4 regions of the Bacillus sp. OTU530 genome follow, and region 1 is predicted to be linked to each of the others. Evidence: riboswitches for the same ligand, from Rfam matches in the RefSeq annotation. Region 1 holds a riboswitch; each other region holds the start of a gene.
The links. Region 1 has a riboswitch for cyclic di-GMP ahead of AAHB12_RS13340 (thiamine pyrophosphate-binding protein). Riboswitches for the same ligand answer to the same signal wherever they lie in the genome.

Region 1 (5,370 bases):
TAGCGGCTGCACGTCCCCAGTTTGGCAGGACAATTCTGTCTCCTAGCATATACGAAACAACAGTAACGAACAAACTGAATGACAGAATGTCAACAATGTTCGCATCAAAAAATAAATCTAAACCAACCGCAAAAGCAATGATGCAGCTTATAAATTTAACAAGCAATACAGTTATATGCTTCATACTTTAAACCTCCCTCTCTTCTCTAGTTTGAATAAAAAGAGGCAGATTCATACATGCAGTGCCCAAATTTTCAGGAATTTATTTCCGAAATCGATAATTATTTTCCCCTCTTTTCTTCGTCTGATGCATTACAGCATCCACATGCTTCAACAGTCCCCCATATCTATCATGCTATCCCGATTGCCGGTCCCAAATCAGCACTCCATCCTGGATGAGGTGCGCCGGGCTTAACACAACAAAATCAGCAAGGGCAGATAGTTCTTCCTCGGAGCCAACGCCGCATAATACACTAATGCCACAGCCTGCACCGCTATTTTTCGCTAACTGTAAATCCTTCTCCGTATCTCCTACAATAGCCACCTCATGCGGCTGTAATCCAAACTGCCTGCAAAAGGCGTACACTACAGCAGGATCCGGCTTTTTTGGATATAATTCAGCCGTGCCAACAAATGAAATATACTCTTCAATATGAAGTGCCTCGATACAAAGCCTTGTAATTTCATTATCATCAGACGTAGCAATACCAATCGTGAGCCCCTTTTCCTTCATCTGCGAAAACAGCGTCTGTAAGTCACATGTCGGCTGCACATTCTGAATGTGTTCCTTCGTCTTTAGAGTAGCTTGCTCCATAAGCCACCCGTGCAAGTCGGGGATATCATAAGGAAGCACAGCTTGAAATGCACGTGAAATATCGAGAGAGGTACCGCTGGCAAAGTATCCTTTCTCATCTACCTGACCATTATGGAGGCCAATGGAGGCACATAACGCCTCCTTCAGCTCATTATTTCTTGCTTCTCCCACTTTTTCCAGCAATGCATCAATTACTTCATATTCAATTGCCACCCACAGCATGCCAAAATTTAAAAGCGTACCGTCCTTATCGAATAAAACTCCTTTAATCCCCATTTCCTGAACCACCGCTTTCTTTGCTAATAGCTCCATCATACACGCAGTAGTATGCTCCACAAAATCATTCAGCTCCATTTTCACTCTCTTTTCACCATTCGTCCGTATAGTAAAACCTGTAGCAAATAAAGAAAACTCGCCGATTGGAGAGCCCTGCTCTTGGGCGAAGCCAGAGGCGTAGTTGCACTTATACTGTGTACCTAAAATTTCCGGCTACGTCGAATTCACTTCCAGCTGGAAATTTATATATTCTCACAGTGTAAGAAAAGCGGACAATGCCCACCCTTGGGCGAAGACAGAGGCGTAGTTGCACTTATACTGTATTCCTAAAATTTCCTGCTACGTCGAATTCACTTCCAGCTGGAAATTTATACTTTCTTACAGTGCAACGAAACCACATACACATACATATCAACACTATAGGAGGAAAAGGTCATGAAAAGACGCACATTAGGAATCGTAGCTGCAGGAACTCTCGCCTTCGGAATCGGACTTGTAAACGGTATGCCGGCATTTGCAGCGCAAAGCACTACAACGCAAACAACACAAGCAGCGGAACAGAAATATGGTCATGGAAAAGAACTAAGCACGGAGGCTGTTACACAAAAGGCAAAGGAATTAGGAATTGCAACAGATGGTAAAGATACACAAACTTTAGCTAAAGAAGTGCGCGATGTCCAGTTAAAGCAGGAAGCAAAGGAGCTTGGCATTTCCACTGACGGTAAAGACAGTGAAACACTCCAAAAAGAAATTCGTGATACAAAGGTGAAGGCTGAAGCAAAGGAGCTCGGCATTTCCACCGACGGTAAAGACAGTGAAACACTCCAAAAAGAAATTCGTGATACAAAGGTGAAGGCTGAAGCAAAGAAGCTTGGCATTTCCACCGACGGTAAGGACAGTGAAACACTCCAAAAAGAAATTCGTGATACGAAGGTGAAGGCTGAAGCAAAGGAGCTTGGCATTTCCACTGACGATAAAGACAGTGAAACACTCCAAAAGGAAATTCGTGATACAAAGGTGAAGGCTGAAGCAAAGGAGCTTGGCATTTCCACCGACGGTAAGGACAGTGAAACACTCCAAAAAGAAATTCGTGATACAAAGGTGAAGGCTGAAGCAAAGGAGCTTGGCATTTCCACCGACGGTAAAGACAGTGAAACACTCCAAAAAGAAATTCGTGATACAAAGGTGAAGGCTGAAGCAAAGGAGCTTGGCATTTCCACCGACGGTAAGGACAGTGAAACACTCCAAAAAGAAATTCGTAATACAAAGGTGAAAGCTGAAGCAAAAGAGCTCGGCATCTCTACTGACGGCAAAGACACAGAAACTTTAGTCAGTGAGGTGCGTGACGCGCAGGTGAAAAAAGATGCAAAAGAGCTTGGCATCTCCACCGATGATAAGGACACCCAAACATTAGCTAAGGAAGTCCAAGATGCGAAAGTGTTAAAGGCAGCAAAAGAGCTCGGTATTGATACAGCCAATAAAACAACAAAAGAGCTTATGAAGGAGATTTCTACTAAATCCCCTGAAACAGCAAAAACATTATTTCAAGATAACTATCATAACTTTGGCTATGATAAGGGAATAGGCGGCAAAGGCAGAGGAATGCGTTAATCTTCTGATAGCCTATGTATAAAAAGGGATTTCAAACAGACCGATACGGTCTTTGAAATCCCTTTTGCATATGTTTATCTCTCACATTTTGCAGCCTTTGTATACATATGTTGAAAATTTTTTGCTTTTCTCTCCCGGTAGTTTAGAATTCCCTTTAGTTTTTTATAAAGAAAACTCGCCGATTGGCAGGCTCTGCCCTTGAGTGAAGACAGAGGTGTAGTTGCACTTACACTATATTCCTAAAATTCCGGACTGCGTCGAATTTGCCTCCGAAATTTATACTTTCCTACAGTGTAAAAGAACTAATAATTTGTCGAATATTGGTTTATTTTATTCAGAATACGTGATAAATTATATTTAAATTTATTGAAAAGCGGATTTTCCAATTGTTTTACATGAATTTAGGAGCAATGTCACGCCACCTTGCAGCGTTAATTTGCAGCAGGAAAAATGAAATCTAAATAGGGCAAACTCGTCGAAAGTCGAGGACGCAAAGCCTACAGATCTACGGCAGTTGTGCTATGATGGCTGGGTTGCATAAATTTTTTGTTTACGCCCTATTTATGTCTATATAGGGTGTTTTTTGTATTTGCCAGTCCGCAAAATGAAACGGTTCCTAAATAATACATAAGTTAACGCCCATATAGATATATAGCATATTTAAATCGTGATACGAAGCGTTATATTTTTATGTCCTAAAGTACTGATAATAAATTTTAATTCGTAACAGGAAACAGCTAAATCTATATGAGGCAAACCCGTCCCAAGTCGAGGACGTAAAGCCTACAGGTCTACGGCAGTTGTACTATGATGGCTGGGTTACATAAATCTTTATTTTCACCCCATTTATGTCTATACAGGGGTTTTTTTATATTTGCTGAATCTCAAGCGAAAGGAATTTTAATGACATGAGAAAAGTTGCAGAAATCCTTGCTATTAATCTTAAGAATATGGGTGTACGTCATGCATTTGGTGTTCCTGGAAAACCTATTGTTCCAATTTTACTCGAATTAGAGAACCATGGTATTCAATTCAATCTAACTAGGCATGAAACTGGAGCTGGTTATATTGCTTCTGGTTATTCCTTAATGAATGATTCTATTGGAGTCGCAATAGGTACTTCTGGTCCAGGCGGCACCAATTTGCTGACGGCTGCGGCACAAGCAAAAGCATGGCATTTACCAGTTGTTTTTATTACAGGGCACCCCTCTGCTAAAGATATGGGTAAACCGTTTGGACAAGACTCTTCAGCATTTGGGACAGACTTAATAAAAATGTTTGAGCCAGTAACAAAATTTAGCGCACGCATAGACCGAGCTGAATCATTTAAAAGTATTTTTTCTCATGCTATTGAGAGCGCATTATATGGAGTGAAGGGACCTGTTCACCTTTCACTCCCTATGGATGTATTGGATGAGCAGGCAGAATCTTTTATTTTAGACATACCCGATGAAGCTCCACATGTGATAGCGACCCAAAAGGAGTTACAACAAGCCTTAGATTGTATTTTAACTTCTAAGCGGCCTGTCATGATTTTAGGAAAAGGTGTGCATTCCTCCAGAGCCTATGAGGAAGTCATTCGTTTAGCGGAAACCTTTAACATACCAGTCATGACAACACCTGGCGGAAAAGGAACATTTCCAACAACACATGATCTGTCCCTAGATGGGTTTGGACTAGGCGGCTCTGCAAAAGCTAGTGAGTATTTAAAGAATAAGAGTGATCTCATAATTGTAATAGGATCTAAGTTATCTGATATGTCTATTGTTGGACTGGATCCCGCTTTGTATCCAGATAAAATTATTCATTTTGATTACGACTATACGTTTATTGGCAAATCAATTCCTGTTGCAACACAGCTTGTTCTTGGTGACGCTAAGCATAATCTTGAGAGTTTATTAAAATTAATTAAGACAGATAGATTAGCTAAACCTTTTTCAAAGCCGCAGATACATATTAGTGCAGAGCTACAAAAGGAAACACCGATTACAGTTGAAAGGCTACTAGCAAAGCAAGTCATTGCTGCCCTAAGAGAGAATTTTCCCGCAGATACTGTTTTCTTTGGTGATGATGGCAGCCATTCCTTTTATGCTATTCAGCACCTAACACTGACAAAGCAGGCCACATTCTATTTTGATGATGTTTTTGGCGCAATGGGACATGCTATTGGTTTTAGTATTGGTGCGAAGTTAAGCAATCCTACTAAGCCTATCGTCTGTTTAACAGGTGATGGATGCTTTTTTATGCATGGAAATGAGGTTTCAACAGCAGTTGACAGCAATGCAGCTACTATCTTTATTGTTTTGAATAATGGAAGACTTGATATGGTCGATAAAGGTATGTCAAACAATGCTGGAAAAGCTGTTGGCACTATTTTCAAAAATGAACTCAACGTTAAAAAATATAGTGAAGCAATGGGAGCATTATCCTTTAAGTGTTGGACTATTGAAGACTTACACCTGGCTCTCAAGGAAGCTCTGAACAATCACAACGGACCGACAGTAGTTGAGGTAATGGTTGATCAAGAAGAAATCCCACCAACGCTGTTGAGAGGATAGCACTATAAGAAGATGAAACGAATGCTTAAAGCATTAAGAAAAGCAGACAAGGCCCGCCTTTTATGGCAGCGTAGGGGTGGGCCGGAGTAAAAGACGCTTTTTTCCTTTTGC
Region 2 (5,370 bases), on a different contig from region 1:
ATGCGGAGATTATATTCTGTGTACCTCATGCTGGCGGAAAAGACTCGCAGGCTATGGACATTTGATAATGGACGGTTAATAAATAGAATTCAGGGCAAGTTAAATATGCCTTGGATTATCAGTGTATTTGCAACTAGTTATGTTAGGCATTACTTTCACAAGGATGTGAAATATGTTGGTCGTAAGATAAGTTTGTTGCTACAAGTGAAAAATAGAATTACAGCACGATTCATTGGAGGAATTGAAGTTGATAGAAGGGTTGTTTGTAGACTTAGTTAAAATCATTTTTATTAATATCATTCTAAGCGGTGACAATGCAGTTGTGATTGCATTAGCTTGTCGAAATCTTCCTGAAAATAAGAAGAAAAAAGCAATTTTTTGGGGGAGTTTTGGTGCTATTGCTTTACGGATAGTCCTTACTTTTGTGACGGTTTGGTTATTGCAGATCCCTTACTTTCAAATCGTAGGAGGAATTTTATTACTGTGGATCGCGGTTAAGCTAATAGATGGTGAAGACGAGGGAGAAGATCTTGAAGGTAGCAGCAGTATGGTTCAGGCGATTAGAACCATCATTATGGCGGACTTAGTAATGAGTCTTGATAATGTCATAGCGATTGCAGGAGTAGCAGAAGGAAACCTTTTGCTCATTATAATCGGATTAGCTGTTAGTATCCCGTTAATCATTTGGTGTAGTCAACTATTAATGAATTTAATGAATCGTTTTCCCATCCTTATTGTATTAGGTGCAGCTCTACTTGGATATACGGCCGGAGAAATGATGTTAAACGATAAAGTGATTGCCCGTTTTGTGGAGAGCAAATTTCCTTTAGGGCATATTATTATTCCAGTTACATTAGCAATTTTGGTTATTATAACTGGCAAGTTAAAAAATAAAGAGCTGGAAAAAACGGACAAGGCTTCGTTGGAGAGGGGCTAATGCCCTTCTCTGCAACATATGACTGATTTTCAAAAAAAAATCTGTGTGAGGGGATTTGAGTTATTTTTTATTGCTGTTGTTTATAAAATCCAATTAATTCCTGAATGGAATGGATTATTTCGCCAAATTGAAATGTAAATAATGACAATGCTGATAAAGAAAAGAAAATAACAGGGACTAGACGAAACCAATGCATTGTATTCCCTCCGTTTCAAAATAATTTAACAAAAATAATATAAAAGTATTTAATAAAGATAATAATACCAATCATAAATTTTATCAAGTGTAAATTTTTATCGGATTAATAATTAATAAGGTTAAGTTTGTGGAGGAAGTGCCGGCGGTAAAATATTTATTCAAGTTTAGTCACATAAAAAATATTTTGTTATTTCTATAATAATACAAGACTTGGTTAACATAGTGTTTTATAACGGACTAAAATATATAATGGTGATTGCTATAATACTTACAATTTTCTACTCTAATTTCTAATAATCTTTATGATTTAATTTCTTATTCCTTAATGTATAAATAACCTTCTGTGAAGGGATTGTTTGGTTTGAATAGAAATAAAAATATGCCTATCATCATTTTCTTGTGTATCTTCTTGTCAATAGTTCTTGTTGTGAATGCTATCCTCCATATTAAGATATATATTGTGTATAGCTCAGGTATCGGTTCTTTATTATTGATAGGAGTAATAGTTCTAACTATTATTATTCTTTATCTCAAGGGTTATAAGTAACGAAAATTTTATCAGGGTGCTCTTTGTAACTGTATACTTTGTCTAGACCGTATCCTTGTTTAATCGGTTCTTTCATTGGTTTTACCTATACATTTCAACTTAACTTCATTATAATAATACGAAGTATTCATATAGTGAATGCTTTTTTCTTTTGGAGAAAACGAAAAAAATATTAAGATAAATATATAGAATGTGTAAAGTTCCGTGTTAATTGCTATTTTTTTAGAACCAGTTATAAAAATTTTGTAATATTTTTCTCTGTACTAAAACTCGACAAAAAATTATAATTATTAAGGGCAAACCTTGTGAAAACTTGGGACGCAAAGCTTTAGGGGCTAAAATAGCGAATGCTATCAAGCTAGCCAGCTGCCGTTCACGGGAAAGAAAAATTAGAGGAGTGAATGTATATGCAAATTGAAAGATTTAATGATGGGGCAGAAGTCTTAAAAGTATTAGCCCACCCTACGCGAATCGCGCTTGTGAATTTTATGATTGAAAAAGGTCCGGTAAATGTAACTACCCTTTATGAGGCGTTCGGAATGCCGCAAAGCACCATTAGCCAGCATTTATCAAGATTAAAATCTGTTAAGATTGTTTCGGGAACACGTAGGGGTTTGGAGATTTATTATGAGGTAAAGGACAAACGGGTAGAAAATATCCTTAATGCGGTAGTTAGTGCTTAAGGGTTATATTACCAAACCGAATTATTTTGAAGCATCTGGTGGAAATCAGGTGCTTTTTTGCATTGTAAGAAAGTATAAGATTAGAGGTTGAATAAAAAAGTTATTAGGAAAATTTCATACTTTCTTCATAAATTTCGAATATTATTGCATTATAGTCGATAAATAAAGTTAGGAGAGTAGTAGAATGAACATTGAAAAGTTTAATGACAGTGCGGAAATTTTAAAGGTATTAGCCCATCCTGCACGAATTGCGCTTGTGAAATTTATGATTGAAAAAGGACCAACAAATGTAACCTCTCTTTACGAAGAGCTTGAAGCGCCGCAAAGTACAGTTAGTCAACATCTATCAAAATTAAAGACTGCCAAGATTATTTCAGGAACGCGCAAAGGTTTAGAGATTTATTATGAGATAAAGGACGAGAGAGTAAAACCTATCCTGAATGCAATGATCAACGCTTAAGTACGATTTGGGTCATGGGTCCTGCACGACTGAGCACACGAAGTAGCTGAATGAAGCAAAAGCTTTATCCACTTTTATGTATGCCGCTTGCCAATGGGTGAGCGGTTTTTATTTTGAATAAATCTATATATTGCTAATTAGACATAAAAAGCGTACACTTACAAGGGAGTTATTTACATTTATTCCAATGCACAATTTAACATAAATGTATTCTCTAAAGAATTATTAAGAATGAAAAGCTATATAAGGAGATTTCAGTATATGTATGCTAAGGCTAAATATGTAGTAGTTAGACAGCAGAATATCCAACAGACAATGTGTTTTGCAAGCGTAGGAAAGCGATTCTCTGCAATCGTCATAGATGTGTTTTGTGTAACAGCAGTATTAGTCACTATATCCTTTTTTCTTACGGCAAATCACTCTGATACATTTTATAAAGGCTGGAAATCCCTATGGATTGATGGGATTTATTTCGCATTAATACCTTTAATTTTAAAAGGTGGCACAATTGGTAGGCTTGTATTAGGGTTAAAATTGATTAAGATAGACGGAAAACAGCTGAATTTTCGTACAATGCTAGTTCGAGAATTTATTGGAAAAGTAGGATTAGGTATGCTTACATTAGGAACTACATATGTGATCAGTATTTTTATGGTGATATTTCGAAAAGATAGACGCGCTATCCATGACTTTGTTGCCAAAACTGCTGTTGTCTATAAGAGAATAGATGAAAACTTAATAAGAGGCGAAAAGTTAAAAAGGTATTCATAAAATTGAACTGAGGTTAGTGTCATAGGAGGATTTAACATGAATTACATTCAAGAATTAAGATCTGCTGTAGGAACTCGTCCATTAATATTAACTGCTGCAGGTGTGATCTTACTCGATACTGAAGGCAGAATTCTGTTGCAGCATAGAACAGATACAAACGACTGGGGGTTACCGGGTGGTTTTATGGAAATTGGTGAAACGATTGAGGATACAGCGAGAAGAGAGATTTTTGAAGAAACAGGGTTAACGGTGGGGGAATTAAAGCTTTTTCATATTTTTTCAGGGGACCAAATGTATTATGAATACCCTAATGGTGATCAAGTATATAATGTTATTATTTGTTACTATTCTTCTGATATCACTGGAGAGATTAGACTTGATGAAGAGAGTAAAGAACTTAGATATTTTGATATTCAATCCTTCCCAGAAAACATAATGACAACAAGTAAAGTAATGTTGGATAAATATGTAAGTGGGAAAACCGAATAGTGAAGCGGATGTTCTGTAGTGAAAGGAGCGGGCAGGGTTAACAGGGAGGGTAAGCGATGGGGACTCAAGAGAAACGAATTAAAATTATATCGTTGGTTTGGTTAATTATTACCCAGATTGTGGCGGTATTATCAACATTGTTTTGGTTTATGGGTTGGGCCATGGCATTTGCTGAGGATGCATTTGCATCAGTAGCAACTATCTTTGTAACAAGTTACCCGCTATTTGTTATTGTTTCAATTATTATGGGATGGATCATCTTCATGAAGAAGAAATATTTACAATTGGTTTTGTGGAGTGTATTGCCGGTTATATGGTGGTTAATATTTTTCACACTAGGCAAGATCTAATAAATAGGCTTTTGTAAATAAAGAGCGGCTCTGGCTGCTCTTTTATGTTTAAATCTGGGCTCGGATAAGATGGGGGTGTTGTTTTAAGAAAAGTGTGGGTTTAAAAGATCTGTAAAAGGTCTATACAAAGAAAGCGTTTTTATTTGTAATTAATGTACAAAGTTGAATTTGTGAAAGTAAGTGATATTTAGGTTTTTTACCAAATTTTCATGTAAGAAAGGTAATCTATAGACAGTTACGATGAGAATAGTGCTAGGAAAGGAAGGCGAAGTCAAATGATTATACTTGAGCAAATGCAAAATGGACAGGGAGTTATCAACGCCCAATCAACAGTCTATCAAACTCCTCTAGAACAGGAAGGAAGTGTGTTTAAAGGAGTTCTGTGGGGATCGTTATTGAGCGTACCTCTTTGGGGTATAATCATTGCTGGTTTTCATTTCTTCTCTTAAGAAATGTGAATTTTTTTAACGTAAAATTATTATAGACATTTAACCATTTACCAGGGGGAGCTAGCTGCATAGCTCTCTTTTTATTTATTCTAGACCGCTTTTTGTTGTTTAAATTACCAAAATAGGGAAAATGTGTTATAATGAACTTACCCCTAATATGTTATGGCGCGCTTTGGCTATTTGCCGAGGCGTTTTCTTTATACACAAAAAATCACTCAACAGTACTGCTGAGTGGCAAAAAGGAGAAGTCATAACGTGTTCCCATAATTCTTCAGCAGCTTCCCATTTATCTTTTGTAGAAGCTGCAAATGATTCACTATGATCAACATCAACGCACCTATAGTTGCTACATCTATGCTCACGATAGATATGGCCAATCTTTCCTTCCCGACAATAGACATTGTACATATCGGCCGCTGTTTGGGAGACAAGTTCGAATTTCGCTCTTAATGCTCTTTGTGCCAACAATTTAGCAGCTTGATTCAA
Region 3 (5,370 bases), on a different contig from region 1:
CTTATCTAGACCTACATTTTTTGAACTGAGCCAATGCGGCATAGAAATGCCTAAAAAAATCAAAGCTGTTCCGATCCATACTGATTTTCTGTTAAGTGACTTCCTCATATATTATCCTTTCTAACCAAGATAGCTACTAACGAAGAAATTTCAATACCTTTTACTTCCTAAATTGCTTGATGGAAAGAACGTGCGCTGTATTTTCCTTGATGTTAGTTATCCCCGTAGTTGGAATGACATCATTGTAATGTGTTTTTTCGAGTTGCAGTTCTTTTTTTCTTGGTGTAATCATGTTGCCATATATAATATAAACATAAGGGTACTTATCAAACACCTTCCTATGAAAGATGCTCATAATTCTAACGTAATAGCAGAACACAAAAAAACCGCTATTCAGCGGAGATAAACTTATCTAATTCAATTATCCACGTTACCAATATACCAAAATTCCCATTAAATCAACTAGTACATTTTCAATTACAGCAGTCACGAAAAGCGCCGTCTAGAGGATGCTTTTCGTTCATTACCCCTCTGTAAATAACTGAGGTACCAATATTCTATGGACTTACCTTATCTGTTGTTACATTTACCTGGGTTACTTCCCCATCCTGCACTTTGTACCAGAAAGAATAGTAAGTATCATAAGCTGCTTGAGAGTTAATATCCTTTGCATGTACTGATAACCTATATGTTCCTGCTCGTTCTGGTTTCCATGTAAAGGTATTTTTTTCACTGTAGTTTTGTACTACTCTTCCCGTATCCCCTTCAAAGACATAAAATTTATATAAAGGGTTACTGCTTCCCCCTGATGTAGCTGTCAACGTAATCAGTGTTGCCACAGCTTGAGGGCTTGATTTATCTGTTGTTACATTTATCTGAGTTACTTTCCCATCCTGTACTTTGTACCAGAAAGAATAGTAAGTATCATAAGCCGCTTCGGAGTTAATGTCCTTTGCATGTATTGATAACCTATATGTTCCTGCTCGTTCTGGTTTCCATGTAAAAGTGTTTTTCTCACTATAGTTTTGTACTACTTTTCCCGTATTTCCTTCAAAGACATAAAATTTATATATAGGTTTGCTGCTTCCCTCTGAGGTAGCTGTCAATGTAATCGGTGTTGCCACAGCTTGAGGGCTTGGTTTATCTGTTGTTACATTTACCTGAGTTACTTTCCCATCCTGTACTTTGTACCAGAAAGAATAATAAGTATCATAAGCCGCTTCGGAGTTAATATCCTTTGCATGTACTGATAACCTATATGTTCCTGCTCGTTCTGGTTTCCATGTAAAGGTATTTTTCTCACTGTAGTTTTGTACTACTTTCCCGGTATTTCCTTCAAAGACATAAAATTTATATATAGGTTTGCTACTTCCCTTTGAGATAGCTGTCAACGTAATAGGTGTTGCTACACTTTGAGGACTTGGTTTATCTGTTGTTACGTTTATTTCTTGGACCTTTGGCTTAGGGTCCACAAAAAACTCCTTGGTATACGCTATACCGTTCTCATAGCTAGCGAAATGCCCTGCCTTATCAAAAAGCGAGACACGTAAAATCTGCCATTTGCCTGGTTGTACAGATGTATTAAGCGGAATCTTCACAATCCACTTGCCACTAACAGTATCATAAGTTCCTGACCCAGCTAACTCTATTCCGTCAGGACCTTTTATTCTTGCTACTACATCCCTAACTCCTGAAACATCATCCGTTGCCGTAATGTTAAGGCTTACTGTCTCACCAGCCTGATAGGTTTGTTTATCTGGTTCTACATTTGACAAAGATGGTAGTTCTGTATCTACTGGTGAAGTATTTTCCACATTAAATTCAGCTGTATAATCTACACCATTCTCATAGCTAACAAAATGTCCTGCCTTATCAAAAAGCGAGACACGTAAAATCTGCCATTTGCCTGGTTGTACAGACGTATTAAGCAGAATCTTCACAATCCACTTGCCACTAACAGTATTATAAGTTCCTGCCCCAGCTAACTCTGTTCCGTCAGGACCTTTTATCCTTGCTACTACATCCCTAACTCCTGAAACATCATCCGTTGCTGTAATGTTAAGGCTTACTGTCTCACCAGCCTGATAGGTCTGTTTATCTGGTTCTACATTTGACAAAGATGGTAGTTCTGTATCTACTGGTGAAGTATTTTCCACATTAAATTCAGCTGTATAATCTACACCATTCTCATAGCTAACAAAATGCCCTACCTTATCAAAAAGCGAGACACGTAAAATCTGCCATTTGCCTGGTTGTACAGATATATTAAGCGGAATCTTCACAATCCACTTGCCACTAACAGTATCATAAGTTCCTGCCCCAGCTAACTCTGTTCCGTCAGGACCTTTTATCCTTGCTACTACATCCCTAACCCCCGAAACATCATCCGTTGCCATAATACTGATGTTTACTGTTTCGCCAGCCTGATAATTCTGCTTATCTGTTTCTACATTTGACAAAGACGGTAGCTCCGTATCTACTAATTCTGACGCAAGTGTCTGAGCCGGATATTGGAGAGTTAGTACTAGAATAACAATAAACGTAAACATTTTCCAAAAATTCATATGTAAGTGCCCCCTCTTAAAAAATTTTATCACACTCCTCTTTTAAATTCTAATATTCATATAGATTGGTAACATTTACTTATATTTGTGTGATTATCTTATTTTCCTCTCCAATTACCTATATCTTATATTTTGTATAGCTGTAAGCCGAAGGTTTTGTTAAACACTAGTACTGACAATTGAAGCAAAAGAAAAAGCGAACTGCCGCAGCAATCCGCTTTCAAATAGTTTTATTGTAATGAAACTTAAGCACTAGCTACTGTATTGAGAATGGTTTCTACTCGCTCGTCCTTCACCTCGTAGTAAACCTCTAAACCTCTACGTTTTCCTGAAATAACCTTGGCGCTCTTCAATTTTGATAGATGTTGACTAACTGTGCTTTGTGGTGCTTCAAGTTCCTCGTAAAGAGTAGTTACATTTACAGGTCCTTTCTCAATCATAACTTTTACAAGTGCAATTCGTGCAGGATGAGCTAATACTTTTAAGATTTCCACTCCGTCATTAAATTTTTCAATTTTCATATACATTCACTCCTCTAATTCCTCTTTCACGTGAACGGCAGCTGGCTAGCTTGATAACATTTGCTATTTTAGCCCCTAAAGCTTTGCGCCCCATGTTTTCACAAGGTTTGCCTACGGAAATAATTATAATCTAATTCCAAATTTTATTATAGATAAAAAAATTAGAAACTTATCATAACTAACTCTAAAAATAGAAATTAATATAGAACTTTACACCATCCACCGTAGAATCGTTCTTTAGAACAACAAGATTAGGTGTCTTTCGCTAACAAATAACTTTTTTGTTGAAAATGTAATTGTATTCTCAACAAAAAAGAAGACAAGCTCTACATGTTGTAGGAATTTGTCTTCTCGTTACTTTGAATGAGTATTTTTCAACAACCCCGTTTGTCTTCCCCTTCGCAATCTAATTAATTCAGGTTATTGGTGTACCTGAATATTGCCTCCTTGAATTATACCAGACTGTGATGTATATCCTTTATTAGGTCCATCAAGTATAGTTAATCGGAACTCATCTTTTGTACCAGGTTCCCCACGATCAACAACTCTAATATGAATAGTGCTGTTTTGCTTGCCAGAGGTAGAACTTGTCACTTCTCCGACTGTATCAAATTCAATCCCGATAGTTTTTCCATTCTCCTTAATTTCTGCAAGCTTTTGTTTCAGACTCATCGCATAATTATCTATTTTTATCTTTACTACATCAGTCTTATTACTTTTCAAATGATCATTATATTCAAGTTGAACTCTTAAACCTTGTTCGTCCGGCAACATGTTAAAACCAAATGATTGCTTATTCTTATCATTTTCAACATATCCCCCTCCTGTTACCTTTTTAAATCCAAATTGTGGGGATATAATAACACTGTTTCCACCGATTGCAAGTGGATTTTTTTGTGAAAATTGTTGTAAAGGCGTTTCATTACGTACCAAAACCTTAAAGAAATTTGGGAAAGCCGTAAATTCATCGTGCCAAGCCGGTACACTCAATTCATCAGCTTTCATATCAAATGCCGCACCTTCAGTAGTTATCGAGACCTTATTAATAATAGGTTTGTTGGTATAAAGATTAAATGTAAAGATTCCAAATCTTGTCATGTATCCATATGGATTATCAAAATCTGAGGTTCCCCCAAATAATCCACCGCCTTTATTTATAAAATTGGCTATATCCCCCCCACGTGCTGCTAACAAGTCATTTTCTTCATTCGTTAATCCACCATTTGGGGTATTGTATATATCGCTTGCGATAGCAATAATGGCAAACCCATCAAATGATTGGCTAGAAATATTATTACCAGATACAAAAGTCGCTTTCATATTAGTTTTTGATGCTATTTCCTTCCAAAACACCTTAATAGCATTATTATCATTTCCGGATCCGCCGATTACTAAGATCCCATTTCCACCATTTGTAACTTTCATTTTTTTTACGATGTTTACGTAAGCGCTAATAGGACCATGAGCCCGACGCCCGCCCTCAAGATGTCCGTCCTCTGGTTCCAATCCCATTAAAACTACAGATCCTCCAGAGACTTTTGGTGGGGCTGCTGCTAAGGAAATTGAAGGATTTCCCCATATACCGACACTCAATGCCATAACTCCAATACCTGCTAATAAGCTACCTTTTTTCAAAAAAATCCCCCCATAATTTATTTAGAGGGGGTCGGTTTCGCTACTAGCTCCACTCCACTTAAGCGACCAAATACAAGTAGAGTTTCATCGCTCCCCCGTGCTCTTTATAGCTCATGCATATCCCAATAAGAAAATTAAGAAAATCAAAAGAACAAGATTAACCTTCTCAAAAAGCCTTTTCCTCACAAAGAACAAATGACTAAAGGTTATGCCTTTATCTAGTGAATTACCTAACACCTTCTATACCTGTTAGAATCATAAAAAACAGTTAGAAAGGTAAAATAACAAAATTAATTTTCTAAGTAGAGAATCTTCTATGAAAAAGAACAACGGGAAAGAAAACGCTTTATTTTTATATCTTATCATGGGGATTTTGGTGAAAAAAGTAAATTAAAACCTCAATTACTTACAAAAACTAACAGCACAGAAGGACAAAAATGGACAACCCCTAAATTTATTGATGATGGCTAAATACTAGATCGTATTTTAAGAACCATTTCTACTCCTTTATCTATTGCTTCATAGAAGATTTTTAATTCTTCTGCAGGAAGTGGTGACCAAAAATAATGTTTAAAACATACTTTTCGAGGATGCTAATGCTTTTCAATTCGTACTCCAACCCTCAATCGTTCAAAATCGTATACAACCAA
Region 4 (5,370 bases), on a different contig from region 1:
AGTTAGTTTTTCTCCTTTTTGTGCTAATTATGAATGCTTGTATATTTTTGAATAAGACTGCAAACGCAGTGGGATAAATAAATATAAAACGGAAGCGCATGTTATTCATGGAATAGTGTAAATTCGCTAATAACTACTATAGCGGGGGCTATCCTCGTAAAAAACGATAAGATTCTAGAAGAATATTTTCCATTTTTATGGTAAATTATTTAAATATTTACGATAAAAATGTCGGATTTATAGAAATTTTTTAGGAATTACGTGAGTTCATATCTCTAGCCTTTTCTATCCTTCTATTTCCATGTTCTTACGATTGTTATATAATGATAAGTATGTGTTTTATGGGATGAAATGTTTTGACAGTATACCTAATATTAGATGGGAATTTTTGGCGAAAGCAGAGGGAGAAAATTTCATGAAGAAGAAAATCCTGTTGTGGATCTTAGGGATTGTTGGTGTTCTTGTTATTGGCGGCGGAATTTATGCGTATACATTATATTCAAAGGTTTCCAACACATTAGAAGCTGTGCAGCAGCCTTTAAATCGAGAAAAATCAGAAAAGCGCGAAGGTAACGTAGACTTGAAGAGTAAAACACCAATTTCGATTTTAATGCTAGGTGCAGATGAACGTGCGGATGAGCAAGGTCGTTCTGATACCCTACTCGTGCTTACGTTGAATCCAAATACAAAGTCGATGAAAATGGTAAGTATTCCACGTGATACATATACAGAGATTGTCGGTAAAGGCACGAAGGATAAAATTAACCACGCCTATGCATTTGGCGGCATTGATATGTCAGTGAAGACAGTAGAGAATTTCTTGAATATTCCAATTGATTATTATATTGAAGTAAATATGGCAGGATTTAAGGATATTGTAGATGCAGTTGGCGGTGTGGATGTTGTGAATGATCTTGACTTTACATATAGCGGACATCATTTCGTAAAGGGTCCTATTCACTTAAATGGAGAAGAAGCACTTGCGTATTCTCGTATGAGAAAAGAAGATCCACGCGGTGATTTTGGCCGTCAAATGAGACAGCGTCAGGTGATTAAGGCTGTTATTCAGAAGGGGGCAAAGTTTGATTCACTTGCAAACTTCGGCGATATTCTAGGAGCGATTCAGCGTAACGTGAAAACAAACCTTTCGCAGGACGATATGTTCCGTATTCAGCAGGATTATGCAGTAGCGCGCAATGAAACAGAGGAAATTCAAATTGAAGGAACTGGTGGCATAGCAGCTGATGGTATTTGGTATTACCATGTATCGGAGGAAACACGTCAGCAGCTTTCACAAAAACTCCGTCAGCATTTAGAGCTGAAGTAATATAATTCATCATTGGTTAGCTAGTATAAATGTCAGCGATCAGACTTTAAAGCGTACATGTAATGGTTTATTATGACTGCCATTACATGTACGCTTTTTTTGTATTTTGTTATTATAGTATATCTTTCGGACACATTTTATTGTTTATATAAAAGAATACATTGAGTTAGATTCCGCTTTATTTTTCTTGTCCTTAGCTTTTTTAAACGGTGTAGTATCCGGAGCTATTGCTGCTGACGAAAAGATGAAAATCCCCTGGTCGGTAAATTCCAAAAAGCAACGATAGCTTACGATGCCCTACTATTAGAATAGAAGAATCAACTTGCCAAAATTCAGCACATTAAAGTATTATCTACAAGGTAATTATTGACTATCTTATTTTAGTCTAATATAGGAACTTAAGATGAAATTTTAACTGGATAAAAAAGGTGTAAATATATTATATTATGCAACTTATATAATGTTCACCTTGATTAGCAATATAGTTATGCAATGTGCAAAATACACTTGCCGTTTTCTTACAGGAAACATTCTTGCATAGGGGATATTAGCAAGTGATGAGATATATTTGGCAATCAAAAAATGGGTTTTCTGCAACTTTGATGAGGCAGATAACTTGAAAGGGGTAGCTAAGGTGAAAAGGAAGCTATTAGCTTGGATATCAGGAGTTATAGGACTTGCTATACTTGGAGCTAGTATATACACCTACCAAGTGTACGCTAACGTTTCTAAAACATTAAGTGAGGTGAATCAGCCGTTAAAGCGCGATACTTCCACGAAACAGTCTGAAGATATGAAGCAGGGTGCTCCTATTTCCATTTTGTTAATGGGGGCTGATCCTCGCGGAGAGGAACGGGGCCGTTCAGATTCATTAATGCTGGTTACATTAAACCGGACTAAGCAATCTATGAAAATTCTAAGTATTCCGCGCGACACATACACCGAGATTGTCGGAAAGGGAGTCAAGGATAAAATCAATCATTCCTATGCATTTGGGGGCGTTGATACAACAGTTGCGACTGTTGAGAAATTTTTAAATGTACCTGTGCAATATTATATCGAAGTGAATATGGAAGGATTTAAGGATATTGTAAATGCAGTAGGCGGTGTAGATGTGAATAATGATCTAGACTTTACGTACCAGGGCATACACTTTGAGAAAGACACTCTCCATTTGAACGGTGAGGAGGCTTTAGCATACTCCCGAATGAGGAAGCTCGATTCCCGTGGTGATTTTGGCCGGCAAATGAGACAGCGCCAAGTTATGCAGTCTGTGATCAAAAATGGCAAAAATATAGAAACTCTTTCGAACTATGGAGCAATCCTGGACGTGATTCAAAAAAATGTGAGAACAAACCTAACGCAAGATGAGATGTTTAAGATTCAGCAAAATTATGGAGAAACCCGTAATAATATTGAGGAAATTGAAGTCAAGGGTGAAGGCCAAATGATGGGAGATACTTGGTACTATATTGTCTCTGATGAGGTACGTCAGGAGCTATCCAAGAAACTTCGTGAGCAGTTAGAATTACCGGCACAATAGCATGAATACGGGCTGAGCTAAAAGCATAATCGGATCTTTTTTGAACTGAAATGGGAAATGGACTATTAAGGGAACCGAGTAAAATGAATATTTCTATGATGGTCTATTTCCTATTTTTCTTCGAATTTTTATAGTGCAGGGGTTCTGGGGCAGCCCCCTTTTTGTGTTGTTGGAGTGCCTCAGTATACACTGCTTGCTGACATTCAATTGTAAATGTATTTAACATCTATGTTATGCAGGGTAATAAAAGTAATACAATCTTAACCAGTAGATGTATTTACTCCCCGAAATAACTTTGTTAGTCTAATCTGTAGATTAATGGCTAGGTTGTTTGCAGGTCAGACAAGATAGGATTGATGATATATTTGGCTACGATAAAGGCAAACTTGTTGAAAGGCAAGGACGCAAAACTTCAGGTCTACGGTTCTGCTCAAGGGCTATGATGGCTGGGTTACCGAATAGCTCCTAAGGAAAGAGATATTTGATTTATAGGTAAAGATAGGCTTTTGTGTTTTCACGCTTAGGACAGTTCAAAATTATGAGAGGAGGCTACTGTGATAATAGCCAATGCTTTGATATTCAACTCTATTTCCAACGTGATAACTTAGCTGAGAATACTGTAAAGTTAGGTGGCTGCATGATTAAAATATTATCAAATGGTATGTACAAAAGAATGAAGAATCTTTTGGGTCACGATCGACGTAAACAAACAATTTCAAGCTATGAAACTGCTAATGGAAACTTTGTATTTGAAGATGCTTCAAGAAAAAGGAAGATTGTAATCTGGTGTTTTCTCTGTAGTTTGGCCATTCTTGCTCTTATGATACTAGTTATATCTGGCTTAAGTATATATCTTAGCCCTTTGCTGCCAAAGTGGGATACAAAAGAAGTAAACGAATTTTCAAATATTAGACCATCAGGGAAGGAGGCTGCTAGTCCTCTGACACCTTTTGATACTGATAAAAACAGTACCTTCCAACAAAAAGAAGATATACATATGGATGATACGTATGCGTTCTATGTGAATTGGGATCCGAATAGTGAACGATCATTAAAGCGTAATATAGATACGATAGATGTTCTCATTCCCCAATGGTTCCATGTGCAGCCTAACTTAGAACTAGGAGAAGACGTTCAGAAGAATATAGGGGATTTAGCGAAAAAGCATGATGTTAAGGTAGTTCCCTTAATTAGCAATTTAATTGATAATGAGTGGAATCAAGAAGTAGTTCATAACCTATTGATTTCTCCTCCAGCAAGGTCAAAGCTCATACAGGATTTACATGGACAAATTAAAAAGTATGGCTATGATGGCATAAATATAGATTTTGAAAATATAAAGGCAGAAGATAAGGAATTGCTTACAAGCTTTATGCAGGAGCTATACGGCGTGTTTCATTCTGATGGGCTTCTAGTGACAATGGATATGCCTCCAAATGACAACGCATTTGATTATAACGCATTAAAGCTATATTCAGATAAAATGGTTGTAATGTTGTATGATGAAAACTTTCAAACTCCAGGTCCTATAGCCTCATCCACGTGGTATCAAGAAAATCTTGCGCGTATACCCAAGGATAAGCTTGTCGTTAGTTTGGGCAATTATGGTTATGACTGGGAATGGGAAAGCAGTGAGCCTGGGAAGGTAGTATCCTTTGAAAATGTTATGAGAATGGCAGATAAGGCAAACTTGCGGGTCCAATGGGATGACATGAGTAAAAGTCCCTACGTGAGATATACGGATAAAGACAAGCTGCACGAATTATGGTTTTTAGATGGTGCCACATTCTATAACCAATTAAAAACGGCTTCAGCAGCTGGAGTCAAAGGGGTTGCGTTATGGAGATTGGGTACGGAAGATCCAGCGGTTTGGGATGTTCTAGAGAATCGAGGGATTGATACACTGCGTCATATAAAGAGTAGTGACAACATCTACAGCTCTGGAGGGGGTAGTATTTTCCAATCTACATCATCTCAGAAACAGGGAAAGCGAGAGGTTATTTTAAATGATTCCGGTCAAATTTCGGGCGAAGTTTATCAATCTATGCCTAAATCATCTGAGATGGAGCGTTTAGGTAATGCGAAAACGAAGGAAGTGGTGCTAACCTTTGATGATGGACCTGATCCCGAGTATACGACACGTATATTAAACATTTTAAAACAGCATCACATAAAGGCAACATTCTTTGTTATTGGTAAAAATGCTATGCTCAATAAAGGCATTGTGCAACGGATATATATGGAGGGACACGAAATTGGTAACCATACGTTTTCCCATCGACATACAAATAGCATATCATACAACCAATTAAAGCTGGAATTGAATGCGAGTCAGCGTGTAATTCAAGGTATTACTGGGCATTCTTCTTTACTGTATCGCCCTCCGTACGGATATGTGGATACACCTACGGTAAATCCAGATTTTAAAAGGATGCTCTATACGACTGAAATGGGCTATCTTACAGTTAATTATGATATCGATTCCAGAGACTGGGAAGCA

Region 2: linked by a shared signal. The riboswitch ahead of AAHB12_RS05740 (ArsR/SmtB family transcription factor) and the one ahead of AAHB12_RS13340 (thiamine pyrophosphate-binding protein) in region 1 are both predicted to bind cyclic di-GMP.
Region 3: linked by a shared signal. The riboswitch ahead of AAHB12_RS07780 (ArsR/SmtB family transcription factor) and the one ahead of AAHB12_RS13340 (thiamine pyrophosphate-binding protein) in region 1 are both predicted to bind cyclic di-GMP.
Region 4: linked by a shared signal. The riboswitch ahead of AAHB12_RS07665 (glycosyltransferase) and the one ahead of AAHB12_RS13340 (thiamine pyrophosphate-binding protein) in region 1 are both predicted to bind cyclic di-GMP.

Annotation. Positions count from the first base shown of each region.
Region 1 is NZ_JASATP010000015.1:89,405-94,774, reverse strand. It holds gene AAHB12_RS13355 (YndM family protein) at 1-184, opposite strand, end outside; gene AAHB12_RS13350 (HAD family hydrolase) at 356-1,168, opposite strand; gene AAHB12_RS31780 (BspA family leucine-rich repeat surface protein) at 1,660-2,388, opposite strand; cyclic di-GMP riboswitch class I at 3,157-3,242, shown strand; cyclic di-GMP riboswitch class I at 3,443-3,528, shown strand; gene AAHB12_RS13340 (thiamine pyrophosphate-binding protein) at 3,610-5,259, shown strand.
Region 2 is NZ_JASATP010000005.1:205,969-211,338, forward strand. It holds gene AAHB12_RS05730 (TerC family protein) at 251-937, shown strand; gene AAHB12_RS05735 (hypothetical protein) at 1,005-1,133, opposite strand; cyclic di-GMP riboswitch class I at 1,968-2,056, shown strand; gene AAHB12_RS05740 (ArsR/SmtB family transcription factor) at 2,084-2,365, shown strand; gene AAHB12_RS05745 (ArsR/SmtB family transcription factor) at 2,550-2,825, shown strand; gene AAHB12_RS05750 (RDD family protein) at 3,087-3,596, shown strand; gene AAHB12_RS05755 (NUDIX hydrolase) at 3,633-4,085, shown strand; gene AAHB12_RS05760 (hypothetical protein) at 4,142-4,435, shown strand; gene AAHB12_RS05765 (hypothetical protein) at 4,711-4,884, shown strand; gene AAHB12_RS05770 (hypothetical protein) at 5,020-5,370, opposite strand.
Region 3 is NZ_JASATP010000007.1:198,393-203,762, reverse strand. It holds gene AAHB12_RS07790 (sensor histidine kinase) at 1-108, opposite strand, end outside; gene AAHB12_RS07785 (Ig-like domain repeat protein) at 558-2,564, opposite strand; gene AAHB12_RS07780 (ArsR/SmtB family transcription factor) at 2,810-3,091, opposite strand; cyclic di-GMP riboswitch class I at 3,119-3,207, opposite strand; gene AAHB12_RS07775 (post-COAP-1 domain-containing protein) at 3,506-4,720, opposite strand; cyclic di-GMP riboswitch class II at 4,741-4,824, opposite strand.
Region 4 is NZ_JASATP010000007.1:172,776-178,145, forward strand. It holds gene tagU (polyisoprenyl-teichoic acid--peptidoglycan teichoic acid transferase TagU) at 416-1,327, shown strand; gene tagU (polyisoprenyl-teichoic acid--peptidoglycan teichoic acid transferase TagU) at 1,962-2,870, shown strand; cyclic di-GMP riboswitch class I at 3,240-3,329, shown strand; gene AAHB12_RS07665 (glycosyltransferase) at 3,508-5,370, shown strand, end outside.